DNA from 2 places in the Sinobaca sp. SA16-1 genome. Region 1 is predicted to be linked to the other one. Evidence: riboswitches for the same ligand, from Rfam matches in the RefSeq annotation. Region 1 holds a riboswitch; the other holds the start of a gene.
What was found. A riboswitch is a leader RNA that binds a small molecule or an ion and turns the genes downstream of it on or off. The one in region 1 is predicted to bind S-adenosylmethionine.
Positions count from the first base shown of each region.

Region 1 (7,349 bases):
GACATTAAAAAAACCTCCATTAACTTTATTTTAACCACAGAAAGTGGTTTCTCATTCTCACTTTATTATCATTATCAGTTTATAACAAATGTAAACAGAGTTCAAGAAACACACTTTACTTTATCCGAACGGAATACAAAAAGGAGGACTGCCTAAAAGCTTTCTCTTTCAGGATAGCCCCCCTTATTGTTTTTAGTATAACAAACTAGATTGCTTTGTTAAAACATAAACTGTTAAGGAACAGTATTTTATTCAGCGTTCTCGCCCTCAGCAGGAAGAACCGCGCCTTCGTATTCATCTTCAATAAATGACTTCACTTCATCGGAATGAAGTACATCCACCAGCGTCTGGATTTCTTCACGATCTTCGTCGCCGCTGCGTACCGCTATAATATTTGCGTAAGGATTGTCCTCAGCGCTTTCAATAGCGATAGCGTCTTCGCTAGGGCTCAGGTCGCTGTCGAGTGCATAGTTGGAGTTAATAAATACGGCATCGCCTTCGCCGTTCTGGTAAGCCTGGGGAAGCGTCGCTGCTTCTACATTGGCACTGAACTGAATGTCTTTTGGATTTTCTGCAATGTCATCCAACGTTGCTTCAATGCCGGCATCTTCTTCCATTGTAATAACGCCTTCGTCTTCAAGCATGCTCAGGATACGGCCGTGGTCAGCAACAGAGCTGCTCATGATCACTTCAGCACCTTCAGGCAGTTCCTCGAGGCTGTCATAATCCTGGGAATATACGCCCATTGGCTCTATATGAATTGCACCGGCATCGGCGAAGTCATAGTCATTTTCTTCAATCTGCGATTCAAAGTAAGGCACGTGCTGGAAATAGTTAGCGTCAATTTCCTCTTCTGCGAGTGCCTGGTTCGGCACGATGTAGTCGTTAAATGTTTCAATCTGCAGGTCCACGCCTTCTTCTTCAAGCTGATCGGAAGCAAATTCCAGAATTTCTGCGTGAGGTACGTTGGAAGCACCTACCGTAAGCGTCGTTGGTTCTTCTTCTGAACCTGATTCTTCGCCGCCTCCGCAGGCTGCCAATACAATTGTTAATGATAATGCTGAAAGCATCCAAACCTTTTTCATTTTACTTTCTCCCCTTTTATCTTTTATCTATTCTGTATATAATTCTGTCGCCAATCCACTGCAGGATCATAACAATCACGAGAATGGCGGCAGTTGCTACTAATGTGACATCTGAATTGTTACGCTGGAACCCTTCCCGGAAAGCAAGGTCACCAAGGCCGCCGGCTCCGATAACACCAGCCATGGCCGTATAGCTTACAAGCGTGATAGCTGTAACCGTAATACCGGATATCAAGGCAGGTAGAGATTCAGGAATCAGGACCTTAAAGATAATGTGCCACTGATTAGCTCCCATCGACTGCGCAGCCTCAATGACTCCTTTATCAACTTCGCGAAGACCAATTTCTACAAGCCTTGCATAAAACGGGGCTGCCCCTATTACTAAAGCAGGAAGCGCCGCGCTCGGGCCAAGCATCGTTCCGACAATAAAAGTCGTAAACGGAACGAGCAGAATAATTAATATAATAAATGGAATGGAACGGAAGACGTTTACTATTGCCGCCGCTGCCAGATGAATCGGATTATTTTCCCACATGTTCCCTTTGTCTGTCATATAAAGAACAAGACCAAGCAGAACACCTAAAATAAAAGTGGCCAGCACGGCCAAAGCACTCATATACAGTGTTTCAACCGTGGCTTCCCACATGTTGTCCCAGTTTACATTTTCAAATAGTTCATTCATGAGCTGTCATCACCTCTGTCTGTACCTGCTGCTCTTTCAAATAGGACAGCGCGTGGTCGAGCTGTTCCTGGTTTCCTTTAAGCTGCACGAATAACGTGCCGTAGCTTCCATCCCTTGTCTTGGAGACTTTGCCCTGCAGAATATTGACGGAAACGCCGCATGTCAGGATAAGATCTGTCATGATAGGCTGCTCCGCTTCTTCGCCGAGAAAAGAAATTTTAACAATAGGATTGTCGTCACCGGTCTTCATTAATTCCCGGATTGCTTCCATCGTTTCTTCCGGCTCGGTAATCTGTTTGACAAATTCTTTCGTCATTTCTTCACGGGGCTGCCTGAACACATCCAGAACCTGCCCTTCCTCTACTACTTTTCCATTCTCCATCACAGCAACGCGGTTGCATATTTTTCGGATTACGTGCATTTCATGAGTGATCAGCACAATAGTCAATCCGAGCTTTTTATTAATATCCGTTAACAGCTCGAGAATAGAATCTGTCGTTTTAGGGTCAAGCGCAGACGTTGCCTCGTCGCAGAGCAGTACTTTAGGGTTGTTCGCAAGGGCTCTCGCAATGCCGACACGCTGCTTCTGGCCTCCGCTCAGCTGGGCCGGATACGCATCTTCCCTGCCGCTGAGACCGACAAGTTCTATTAATTCGTTTACTCTCGCATCTTTGTCTTTTTTTGAATGCTTCGCTATTTCCAGTGGAAACGCTATGTTCTCCCGGACCGTTCTCGACCAGAGCAGATTAAAATGCTGAAAAATCATGCTGATTTCCTGACGTGCCTGCCGAAGGGAAGCCCCCTGCAGATCGGCCATGTTTTTATCTGCAATAATAATTTTTCCAGATGTCGGTTTCTCAAGCATATTCAACAGACGGATGAGCGTGCTTTTTCCTGCGCCGCTGTAGCCGATAATGCCGAATATTTCTCCTTCATCTATCGTTAAGTCTATATTGTCTACTGCCGTTATATCTCCATTGGATGTAGAAAATATTTTCGATAGTTTCTCTAGTGTTATCATATGCCCACCCTGTTTCTTTTCTTTATTAACCTTACTTATCATACCAGATAACTTGGTCTTAGAACAGAATCTTTATTCAGCTAAAAAATACGTACTCCCTTATTTAACCATAAGAAAATACCCTTCAGCTTTTATCATAAGCAGAAAGGGCTCGGTTCATTCCTTTCTCTCATCTGCCAAAGCGGATGCTTCGCAGGAATTGGCACCATTTCATTACATGTAATGACGGTTGCCGGGCTTCAAAGGGCCAGTCCCTCCACCTCTCATGATAAGAGTGTTTCATATGTAGGTTATTGAGTACAAATCGAAGCTTAGCATGGGACTGCCCGGGTGTCAAATCATTTGCCGGGGCTTATATATCACTGCTCTGCGGGACTTTTCTAAACACGAGATAGAAATAAATGGACCCTGTTAAATAGAGAGCACACGTTAACGTAAATACCCATGCCCATCCATAATATGGGCCGTATAGGAGTACAATCGACGTCGATACCGGTCCCATTACAGCCCAGCCCAGCTGAAATACCATCTGCCCGATAGAGTTGGCAAGGCCTTTAATATTATCCCCTACGCTTCTCATCATTAACGACATCTGGATCGGGTTCCCTGCGTTCATTAAAGCCTGACGGAATAAAAAACCGATAACCGCAAACCAGATATTCTGCGTGTAGGCGGTAACAAGCAGAAACGGAAGCGAACTCAGCTGTAAAATAACTACCGCACGTACTTCCCCGACTTTCTGGACAAGCGTCGGGCCTATCATAAATGCTACAGCCGTCATACCCTGCCCTAAAGCCAGGATCAGGCCGACGGCGGTATAACTTACGTCAAAGCGGTCGGTAAAATACAAATTCAGGTACGGAATAACAAGTCCGGAGCCGAATCCGATAATCATCTGCGCCACGGCAAACAGGGCAATCATTTTGATACCGGCCCGATTTGTATGTAAAATTTCCTTAAAAGAGCCGGCACCGGTCTTCGTTACCGTCAGCCTGCGTTCTTCTTTAATTTTCAATACCGGAAATATAGCAGCAAAACTTAAACAGGCTCCTGTCAGCAGAGTAAGACGCAGGCTCTGCAGAGCGGAAAAGTCGAGCAGCATCCGGGCGCCGTCACTCATCAGTCCTCCCATGCCATTTCCTATGACGTTCGCCACCATAATTAATGCAAAATTAAAGCTGAATAAATGGACGCGCTGCTTTTCCGTGGAATTTTCAGCCAGCAGCGGAATGGAAGAAACCTGCACAAAAGACATAAACGCTCCTGTTAAAAACGCTCCCGCCAGCAGCAGGCCTTCTGCTTCCACGACGGAACGAAGAAACAGACTCACCCCAAGCATAAGGGCCCCGGCCATAATAACTTTTTTCCGCCCGATACGGTCGCTCAGCAGGCCGGCAGGAAGCAGTGCAATCGCTGTAGCCGTTGCCTGGGCCGCGATCACCCGTCCGTTTACATCATCCAGGTACCCGAGTTCTCTTATATAGTAGTTATACATAATCATAAAGACTCCCATGCCCATGTTGGAAAGCACGGAAGCGATTAAGAACAAACGTACATTTTTATTGTAATGCTTAAATTGATGAGTCCATTCCCTCGCAATACCCTTCATGATCAGAGTGCCTCCGTTTTATTTCGACAACCGAATGAAATTCACTCCTTTTAATATATAGAACATTGCCGAAAAAGAAAAGAGGGTAGTTTATTTCAAATAAAAGAAGCCCGCCTCTGCTTTAGAGGCGGGCTTCTTATGTAACCGTGATTTACTCTGCGCTTACCATTTTCTCGTAAGCTTCTGCAGACATTAAGTTATCGATCTGGCTGCTGTCGGATGGTTCTACAACAATCATCCAGGCCTTTTCATAAGGAGATTCATTTACAAATTCCGGCGAATCGTCCAGGGTTTCATTCACTTCAACAACCTTACCGCTGATAGGCGCGTATAGTTCAGAAACTGTCTTTACTGATTCTACACTTCCAAAAGGTTCATCTGCCTGAACTTCGTCTCCTACTTCCGGCAGTTCAACAAATACGATGTCTCCAAGCTCAGACTGGGCAAAGTCTGTAATGCCGACTCTTGCTTTTTCTCCTTCGGTCTTTACCCACTCATGCTCCTGTGAATACTTCAATTCCGTTGGTACGCTCATTATTCATTCCTCCAGTTTTCATTATCTTTACTGTTTCCACGTTTCCTCAAACAGCGCTTCTTTAAACCCTAATGTAACCTGGCTCCCATCTGTTACGATAGGCCTTTTTATTAGCATACCATCTGAGGCGAGAATATCATATAGTTCCTCGTTCTCCGCTTCTTTCACTTTATCTTTGAGGCCCAGTTCGCGGTATTTCTTTCCACTCGTGTTGAAAAATTTCTGGATCGGATACCCGCTGAGGTGATGAAGTTTTTTAATTTCTTCTGCTGAGGGAGTAGATTCTACAATATGATGCTTTGTAAATGGTACCTCCTGCGATTCCAGCCACTTTTCTGCTTTTTTGCAGGTGCTGCAGGCTGGATAGCTGTAAATGTCCACTGCCATGTTATGCCTCCTTTCTTCTACTTGTTAGTATAGCTTATCTTTCTTTCTGGTTGGACTCAATAATTAACAGGCTTAATAAGAGTCCACTCTCGTATATTCTACGGTCTCCGCATCCGGGAAAGCATCCAGGTTCAAGAAATAAAGATGCCCGTCCTCTCCACCATGGAAAGTAGTCACTCTCGAACCGTCTCCAACCGTCATAACATAATACCGGTTGCCATCCGCTCCGGTTTCCCAGGCCTGTTCGTAAAATGTAAAGCTGTCACGGGTACCGCCGTTTTCAATCCCATATTGAATCAGTTCTTCTACCAGCTGTTCCTCCAAAGTTATTGATTCTGTATCCGGCACAGCATCTGTTTCCGATTCGGAGTCTGCTTCTTCTGACGCAGATCCTATATTTGATTCACTGCCGGATTCCGTTTCATTTCGTTCGTCGTTCGGTTGATTTTCACTTTCTTTAAATGACCCATTTTCTAATTTGCCAAAAAATATTTCACTTGATGGCTGTTTCCACAAAAGCCTATCACTTTCTAATAGTTCTATGATAAGTGTAGATCCTGTTCCATAATCTACATCTCCTTCTGCTTTTATTACTCCATCATTTATGTCGATAATTTCATAATTGACTTCTGTTTTATCAGAATGAAAATCATCATCGTATATAACTTGAAATGTATTATTATCATTGCCTAATTTAACCTCAAAAAAAATAAAGTGTCCTGTTTCATCTTCTAAATTCAGCCATTCCCCTTCCAAACCAGCCAATTCCTCATGTTGTATGTCCTCTTTTTCTTCTTCTATCGTTTCTTCAGTTGATAGTTCCTGCTTCTCCTTCAGGGAAGCTGCCGTCTCATCTGCCTGTTCCTCTTCGCTGTTTTCTGCTTTTTCTTCAGTGGCAGGCTCTTCTACTACTTCTTCCTCTGTTTCCGGTGCAGCCTCTTCTCCCTCTGAAATCTCTGCACTTTCTACTTCTTCCGCTTCCGGCCCTGCTTCTTCCTCCGAGCACCCAGCTGCTAAGATGACAAGTAAACCAGCCGCCATTATCACCTTTTGGTTCATCCCCCTCTTCATTCAACCATTCCTCCCTTTTCGTTATCGTATATTATATACATTTTAACGAATTTTTACTTTTATGTAAATACAAAGTAATAGGTACATAATCATAAAAAGATTTTTATGTATAAGCATAAAAAAAAACGGACAGAAACTCTGCCCGTTTTCTTTTTATGCATTTTTAGATTACATAGCGCTCTTCTTTAAGCACCTTTTCTGCGATACTGCGCTTAATGCGGATCACGTCTGTCGGCGTGTGCCGCGTCAGCTTGCGGAGAATGGAGAGCATCGTACGGAGCGAATCTCCTTCTTCCATATGAATAATGGATTCTTTAGCATGGGCTTCAATACGGTTTACTGCCTCCTGGCAGAACACCTGAGTCAGCATGATTTTCATGTTTTCTTTTTCGGCTCCATTTTTGTTCATCGCTTTCTCTGTGCGGAGAATCGCAGATTCCATGGAATAAATATCGCTTACAATATCAGCCGAGTTAAAGAGAAGCTCCTGCTCCTGGTCAAGCCCTTTGCCATATTTCTGAGCAGCACTCCCCGATACGAGAAGAAATACTTTTTTGAGATTTCTAAGAAGCATTTTTTCCTGCTCGAGCGGCTCGGATCCCGGCTCTTCCGGCATCATTGACATGATTTCGGACTGAAGCTTTTTGGCTTCTTCTAAAAACGGCAGCTCGCCTTTCATCGCTTTCCGCATAATCGTGCCTGGTACAAGCAGGCGGTTGATTTCGTTCGTGCCTTCGAAAATACGGTTGATTCGGGAATCGCGGTAGGCGCGCTCTACTTCGTACTCTGCCATAAAGCCGTAGCCGCCGTGAATCTGTACCGCTTCATCTACGACGTAATCGAGTGTTTCCGATCCGTAGAATTTATTCAGGGAGCACTCAATCGCATATTCAGCAATCGCCCCCGCAACTTTTCCGCCATCTTCCTGTTCCGCTTCGCTCAGCCTGCCGAGCTGCTCT
Region 1 covers NZ_JCAKFL010000003.1:5,009-12,357, reverse strand. The annotation lists gene sufC (Fe-S cluster assembly ATPase SufC) at 1-5, opposite strand, end outside; gene AC5W2J_RS08035 (MetQ/NlpA family ABC transporter substrate-binding protein) at 249-1,085, opposite strand; gene AC5W2J_RS08030 (methionine ABC transporter permease) at 1,102-1,767, opposite strand; gene AC5W2J_RS08025 (methionine ABC transporter ATP-binding protein) at 1,760-2,788, opposite strand; SAM riboswitch class I at 2,955-3,063, opposite strand; gene AC5W2J_RS08020 (MFS transporter) at 3,141-4,397, opposite strand; gene gcvH (glycine cleavage system protein GcvH) at 4,549-4,932, opposite strand; gene AC5W2J_RS08010 (arsenate reductase family protein) at 4,960-5,319, opposite strand; gene AC5W2J_RS08005 (hypothetical protein) at 5,392-6,360, opposite strand; gene AC5W2J_RS08000 (acyl-CoA dehydrogenase FadE) at 6,554-7,349, opposite strand, start outside.

Region 2 (7,349 bases), on a different contig from region 1:
TACCATTGCCCATGAGCATTACATTACTTCTTTTCTCCGTACGAAGATCGGAAGTATCATGCACTCCTATAACGTGAAAGGATTTCTACCTAAAATCGTAACGGCGGCAGGCCCAAACGAAAACCATGAACTCGGCCTGCTTTTTTTCACGTTGTATTTAAAACGCAAAGGGTTTGAAGTCATTTATTTAGGCGTTGGCATTCCGGAAGAAGATCTAATACAGGTCATGGATGAAATAGACAGCAGCATTTTCTTTACCTCCTGTACGCTGCTGGAAAACCTGGAAACGTCGCTCGCATTTATTACGGAACTGGAGGAACAGCATCCTCATTTGAATATTGGAATGGGGGGGCATGCCGTTCAGTATATGGATGTAGACAAGGTGCAGAAATACAGCCGTTTTCTGGTCGGTTCGAATGCAGCTGACTGGGATAAATGGATCAGCAACGTATTGAATAGGAAAATGGAAAACAAAAAGAATTAAAAGGGTGCAGTATATGAGCAGAGAAACAGTAGTGATTGTAGGAGCAGGACCATGTGGAATAGCAGCTGCGATTGAGCTGAAGCGCAAAGGTATAGATGCGATTATCATTGAGAAACGGAATATTGTCGACGCTATTTACCAATATCCGGTGCACCAGGTTTTTTTCAGCTCCAGCGAAAGGCTGGAAGTGGGAAATATTCCCTTTACATCCATTAACCGAAAGCCGACACGACAGGAAGCTTTGGTGTATTACAAGCGCGTAGTAGAGCAGGAAAACCTCCGCATTCATTCGTATGAAACCGTGCATTCGATTGAAAAGAAACCCGAGGGCTTTCTCGTGTCGTCATACACTATGAACGGTATACAAAAACAGTACAGGCCGGATTACGTTATTATTGCAACCGGCTATTACGGGCAGCCGAACAAACTGGAAATTGAGGGAGGCAGCCTCCCGCATGTTTCCCATTACTTTAAAGAAGCCCATCCATATTTTCATCGGAATGTTGCTGTAATAGGCGGAAAAAATTCTGCCGTTGATGCAGCGCTGGCGCTTGAAAAAGCAGGAGCTTTTGTAACCGTTCTGTATCGGGGCAGTTCCTTTTCCGAGCACGTGAAACCATGGATTCTTCCGGATTTCGATTCGCTTGTCAGGCAGGGGAAAATTAATCTTCTCTCTGAAGCGGACGTAACGGCTATTTCAGAAGAAGCCGTGGAGTATATACAATACGGACGAAAGCAGCGGCTTCCAGCAGATTTTGTGTTTGCGATGACGGGCTACCACCCGGATCATTCATTTCTTGAAAAGGCGGGGGTTCTTAACGGAGAGGCAGGACGGCCTTTTTTCGACCAGGAGACGATGGAAACAAACGTTGCGGGTCTGTATATTGCCGGCGTTATAGCAGCCGGGGATAATGCAAACGAAATTTTTATTGAAAACGGCAGATGGCACGGCGCACAGATTGCCTCCCATATTAAAGAAAAAGAAAGCTGGCCTTCGTCATTATGACGGCCAGCTTTCAAATGTATCGGTAAGATCCGTTCCGGTGATTCCTGCTTCGAGGGCAATCATTAATTTAAGCCGCGCTTTCTGGCCGTTTAACCCGTTTGAGAAGATAACTCCCTTCTGTTTAAGCTGCATGCCTCCGCCGACATACTCATAGGTAGCCTGGACGATGCCGCTGTAACACCTTGATACTAAAACTACGGGAATATTTCTTGCTATAAGCGCTTCTATTGCCGGCACGATAGCCGGCGGTACGTTACCCTGGCCGAATGCTTCTAGCACAAGTCCGGAAGGGGAGGCAGATTCAAGCAAATCGATTGTTTCTCTTTCCATGCCGGCGTATGCCTTAAGCAGAAACACCTTTTTCGTTAAAGAGGAGATAGAAAACTGCTCTCTGGCGGAGGGGGTGTGATGAAAAAGGATTCCGCGCCTCGTGACGAGCCCGATTGGGCCAAATTGAGGACTTTGGAATGTAGCCACATTGGAAGAGTGTGTTTTCGTTACGTTGATTGCAGAGTGAACTTCATCATTCATAACAACGAGCACCCCCTTACCTCTGGCCTGTTCTGAAGAAGCTGTTCTTATCGCAGCAAGAAAATTGTAAGGGCCGTCTGCCCCTAATTCATTGCTTGAACGCATAGCACCTGTCAGAATAATGGGGATTGGGGACTGGTGAAGAAGATCGAGAAAGTAGGCGGTTTCTTCAAGCGTGTCCGTTCCGTGCGTAATAACAATCCCATCATATAAGTGGTCAGCCAGTTTTTCATTAATAAAAGACGACAGTTCAAACATATTTTCCGGAGTGATATGTGGTGAAGGAAGATGAAAGAAAGGGATAACAGTAATATCAGCCACCTGTTTTGCTTCTTCATGCCACTGATCCAGCGGGTTTTTTTCGCCGGGTGCTACACTTCCAGTCTGTTTGTCTTCTTTCATGGAGATCGTGCCTCCGGTATGTATGGTTAAAATCCGCTTCATGACAGTACCTCTTTTCTATTTATGGTTAATCGGTCAATTACAGAGCAGGAAAGGACGGATGCGTGAGTGTTTGCTATCATAACTGCGGCCCTTGCGCCTTCGATTGCATTTCTAAGCTACTACTATTTAACCCAGGAAACCGCGTCCCGTTCTTTCTATAAAACGGCCCGTGCTTTTCTCATCGGCATGCTGCTCGTGTTTCCTATTGTAACCGTACAATATGCGCTTACAGAAGAGACACGAACGGAGGCTTCGGTTTTCTTTCAGGCCTTTTTATATGCCGGGCTGCTCGAGGAATTTTTTAAATGGTTTATTCTATGCGCCGCCGTTATTCCTTTTATCCGTGTTCGTTCCATTTATGATACGACACTTTATGCGCTTGCTGTAGGACTCGGTTTTGCCGCAGCAGAAAACATTCTTTACCTTGCAGCGTATGGCGTGGATATAGCGTTTGGAAGGGCGTTTCTGCCGGTAGCCAGTCATGCTCTGTTTGCCTGTACTATGGGATATTATATAGGGAAAGCGTCTTTTTTGAAAGGTACTGTAAGAAAAATGTTTTTGTTTTTAGGTCTGACGGTCCCGTTCGTTTTACACGGCACGTACGATTTGCTATTATTAATCGACCGGCAGTACATAGTCTACCCCATGCTGCCTTTAGGGTTTCTTTTATGGTGGACAGCTGTAAGAAGACAGGAAACCGGAAAAAGGTTTGAGCAGATGGAAGGAGAATAGACGGCCTATGATAGAGGAAAAGCGATATCGCGTCGTCATACGATGCCCGCAGTGCGGGGAGAAATTCGTTTTAAAGGGCAGCAGAAAAGAAGACGGAACGGTACAGACTGGTTTTGTCCGCTGTATCTGCGGCAACAGCAGCCATTTATATGTAGACACGGCTCCTGAATAAATTCAACAAATTCACACAATTTGATTGCATTTCGATCGTTAATCTTGTAAGGTTTTACTACACAACTATATAAATAAAGCTTTCTTATCCAGAGAGACGGAGGGATCAGGCCCTATGAAGTCTCAGCAACCAGCCTATACAGGTCAGGTGCTAAATCCGCCGGGCAGAAGATGCCCGAGAGATAAGAAGAGGTGCTCTTATAAATCGCAGACCTTCTTCTTACTTTTAGAGGAAGGTCTTTTAGCGGAATGATAAATCAGGATATGCCGGCCACTATATAGTAATCAGCTGCAAAAAAGGGTGACAATAATGGATAAGAAATTTCACATTGAAACAAATTTAGTACAAATTGGAAACAAAGAAGATCCAAGAACAGGAGCCGTCAGCGCTCCTATTCATATGTCCACCGCTTTTCGCCACGAAGGGCTGGGCGAGTCGACAGGGTTTGACTACTCCCGTACCGGAAATCCTACAAGGGACATTTTGGAACGGGCTATCGCCGGACTGGAAAACGGGGCAAAAGGATACGCATTGAGCTCGGGAATGGCAGCAATCCAAACGCTGTTTGCCATTTTTGACAAGGATGATGAAATTCTTGCTTCCCAGGATTTATATGGGGGAACGTACCGGCTTTTTGAAGAAGGATGGAAAAACTGGGGTATTACGATTGCTTATGGGGACCCGAGAAACATAGAAGCCTTTGAACAAAAAATCACAGACCGTACGAAAGCGCTGTTTATTGAAACACCGACAAACCCATTAATGCAGGAAGCAGATATTTCCGAAATGTCTAAACTGGCCAAAAAACACGGCCTCTGGTTGATTGTGGATAACACGTTTTACACACCAATTCTCCAGCGTCCGCTTGATATGGGAGCCGATATCGTTATACACAGTGCCTCTAAATACCTCGGCGGCCATAATGATATTATTGCCGGCCTGATCGTTACAAAAGATGAACAGCTCAGCGCCCGGATTACAGCGTTTCATAACGGCATGGGAACGATTCTGTCGCCCATGGATTCCTGGCTGTTGATGAGAGGGATGAAGACACTGTCCCTGCGTATGGAAAAACATACTGAAAATGCACGGGCAGTGGCAGAGTTCCTGGAAACACATCCAAAAGTAACGGACGTATTGTATACCGGAAAAGGCGGCATGCTTTCCTTTCGGATTGAAAACGAGCAGTGGGTCGACGCCCTTCTGCGCGGACTCGAGCTCGTCACATTTGCAGAAAGCCTCGGCGGTGTGGAAAGCTTTATGACGTATCCAGCCACACAGACACACGCGGATGTGCCGGAGGAAGTCCGGATTGCCAACGGCGTCTGCAACCGGCTGCTTCGTTTTTCTGTAGGTATTGAAAATAAAGAAGATATTATCGCAGATTTAGAGCAGGCGCTCGACCGCCTGTAAAAGAAAATCACGAACCAGGGGAGTGGCTCGCAGTGAATTTGGCAGAGGAATATTCAAAACGTATGTTAATTGGAGACGGGGCAATGGGGACGTATCTATACGAAAAAGGATACAGCGGCTCCTATGAAGCATTAAATCTCTCAAATCCCGGTCTAATTAAAAACATCCATAAAGAATATGTAGAAGCAGGGTCTGATATTATTCAGACCAATACGTATGCAGCAAACCGCATCAAGCTTGCTAAATATCAGCTGGAAGGTAAAACAGACGATATAAACAGACTTGGCGTTGAAACAGCCAGGGAGGCTGCGGAAGGCAGGGCTTTCGTGTTTGCTACAATAGGAGGCATAAAAGGGCTCCAGAAAATTGAGGAAAGCGACGAAGAGATAAGCAGCGCTTTCTCCGAACAGCTGGATGCCCTGCTGAAAGCAGAGCCGGACGGAATTATTCTGGAAACGTTCTATAACCTCCAGGAAATTTTAGCGGTCATTAAGCTTGTGAAAAGCAAAACAGATCTGCCTGTAATTGCCCAGGTGGCGCTCGGTGAAGTAGGTGTTATGCACAGCGGGCTTCCGCTTGGCGATGCATTTAAACAAATGACGGCAGCCGGAGCGGATGCTGTCGGAGTAAACTGCCGTATGGGACCGTATCACATCCTGAGGTCACTGGAGATGACACCGCTTGACGAACAGACGCTGTATGCGGTACATCCTAATGCAAGCCTGCCGGACATCGATGATGGGCGCTTTGTGTATCAGTCAAATCCGGACTATTTTTATGAAAAAGCACTTGATTTTCAAAATCAGGGAATCGGCATTATCGGAGGGTGCTGCGGTACAACGCCGGAGCATATCGCTCAAATAGCTGCAGCTGTTAAAAATACAGCCCCAAAAACACGGACGGCGCAGGCTGTTGCCCAGAAAGCGGGACAATTCTCTGTCGTAGAACCTCCGTCGACCGAGCCGAGCCTGAGAGAAAAAGCAAAGCAATCCGTTACGGTTATCGTGGAGCTGGATCCGCCTAAGAAGCTGGCAACGTCCAAGTTCGTGGAAGGGGCCCAGACTTTGTATCAGTCCGGCGCAGACGCCGTTACGATGGCGGATAATTCGCTGGCAAGTCCCCGGATTGATAATCTGGCAATGGGAGCACTCGTTAAAAGCATGACCCAGGCCCGGCCACTGCTTCATGTCGCCTGCCGCGATAGAAACCTTATCGGCCTCCAGTCCCACCTGATGGGAATTAATGCCCTCGGTATTCATGATATTCTTGCCGTAACCGGTGATCCCACTAAAGTCGGGGATTTTCCCGGAGCTACCTCCGTATATGATGCGAACTCTTTTGACTTAATTCATTTAATGAAAGAAATGAACAAAGGATTATCTTTTTCCGGAAAGTCGCTCGGCCAGAATACAACGTTTACCGTAGGTGCAGCATTTAACCCCAATGTTCGGAATGTGGACCGGGCTGTACAGCGGCTTGAAAAGAAAATCACCGCCGGCGCCGATTACTTCATGACCCAGCCGGTCTTCGGAGAAGGCCAGTTTAAAGAAATATATGAAGCGACAAAACATATGGACGTACCGGTATATATTGGCATTATGCCTTTAGTCAGCAGCCGGAATGCTGAATTTTTACACAATGAAGTGCCCGGCATTAAACTGACGGATTCGATCCGCCAAAGTATGGCCGCATGCGGGGAGAACCGCGGGCTTGCAGCGGAAGAAGGAATCGCAATAGCGAAAACGCTTATCGACGAAGCGATGGAATATTTTAACGGCATTTATTTAATTACTCCATTTCTTCGTTATGATATTACGTGCCGTTTAACCGAATACATTAGAGAAAAAGCAGCGGTACGAACAGAAGAAAAAAGCAAGTGAACAGAGTGGAGGGAATCAAATGCCTAAAATAGCAATCCAGGACAGGCTGAAAACATCTATTCTCATATTAGATGGAGCAATGGGAACCATGCTGCAGAACGCTGATTTAACCGCAGATGATTTCGGTGGAGAAGAATACGAAGGCTGCAACGAGTATTTAAATGTGACCGCACCTCATGTTCTTGAAAAAATTCACCGGGATTACTTGGAAGCAGGCGCGGATATTATTGAAACGAACACGTTTGGAGCAACGAGCATTGTTCTTGCAGATTATGACCTGCAGCATATGGCGGAAGAGTTAAATATCGCGGCAGCTAAGCTTGCGAAAGACGCTGTCAAAGAAATAGAGACAGAAGATTTTCCGCGTTACGTGGCCGGTGCTATGGGGCCGACGACAAAATCCCTTTCTGTAACCGGGGGAACAACATTTGAAGAACTGACGGAAACATACCGGGAGCAGGCTTCCGGACTGATCAAAGGCGAAGTGGATTTATTTCTGCTGGAAACAAGCCAGGACGTTAGAAACGTGAAAGCGGCCTATTTAGGCATTCAGCAGGCCCAGCAGGAGCTTGGTATTGAACTGCCATTAATGATTTCAGGAACGATTGAGCCGATGGGCACGACGCTTGCCGGTCAATCCATGGAAAGCTTTTATATATCAATAGAGCATATGAACCCGATTGTTGT
Region 2 covers NZ_JCAKFL010000002.1:421,699-429,047, reverse strand. The annotation lists gene AC5W2J_RS06225 (MerR family transcriptional regulator) at 1-484, shown strand, start outside; gene AC5W2J_RS06220 (YpdA family putative bacillithiol disulfide reductase) at 498-1,490, shown strand; gene AC5W2J_RS06215 (asparaginase) at 1,485-2,465, opposite strand; gene AC5W2J_RS06210 (PrsW family glutamic-type intramembrane protease) at 2,532-3,197, shown strand; gene AC5W2J_RS06205 (hypothetical protein) at 3,205-3,369, shown strand; SAM riboswitch class I at 3,451-3,557, shown strand; gene AC5W2J_RS06200 (methionine biosynthesis PLP-dependent protein) at 3,679-4,782, shown strand; gene AC5W2J_RS06195 (bifunctional homocysteine S-methyltransferase/methylenetetrahydrofolate reductase) at 4,815-6,662, shown strand; gene metH (methionine synthase) at 6,682-7,349, shown strand, end outside.
Region 2: it holds a riboswitch for S-adenosylmethionine, as region 1 does, so the genes downstream of both, AC5W2J_RS06200 (methionine biosynthesis PLP-dependent protein) here and AC5W2J_RS08025 (methionine ABC transporter ATP-binding protein) in region 1, are expected to answer to the same signal.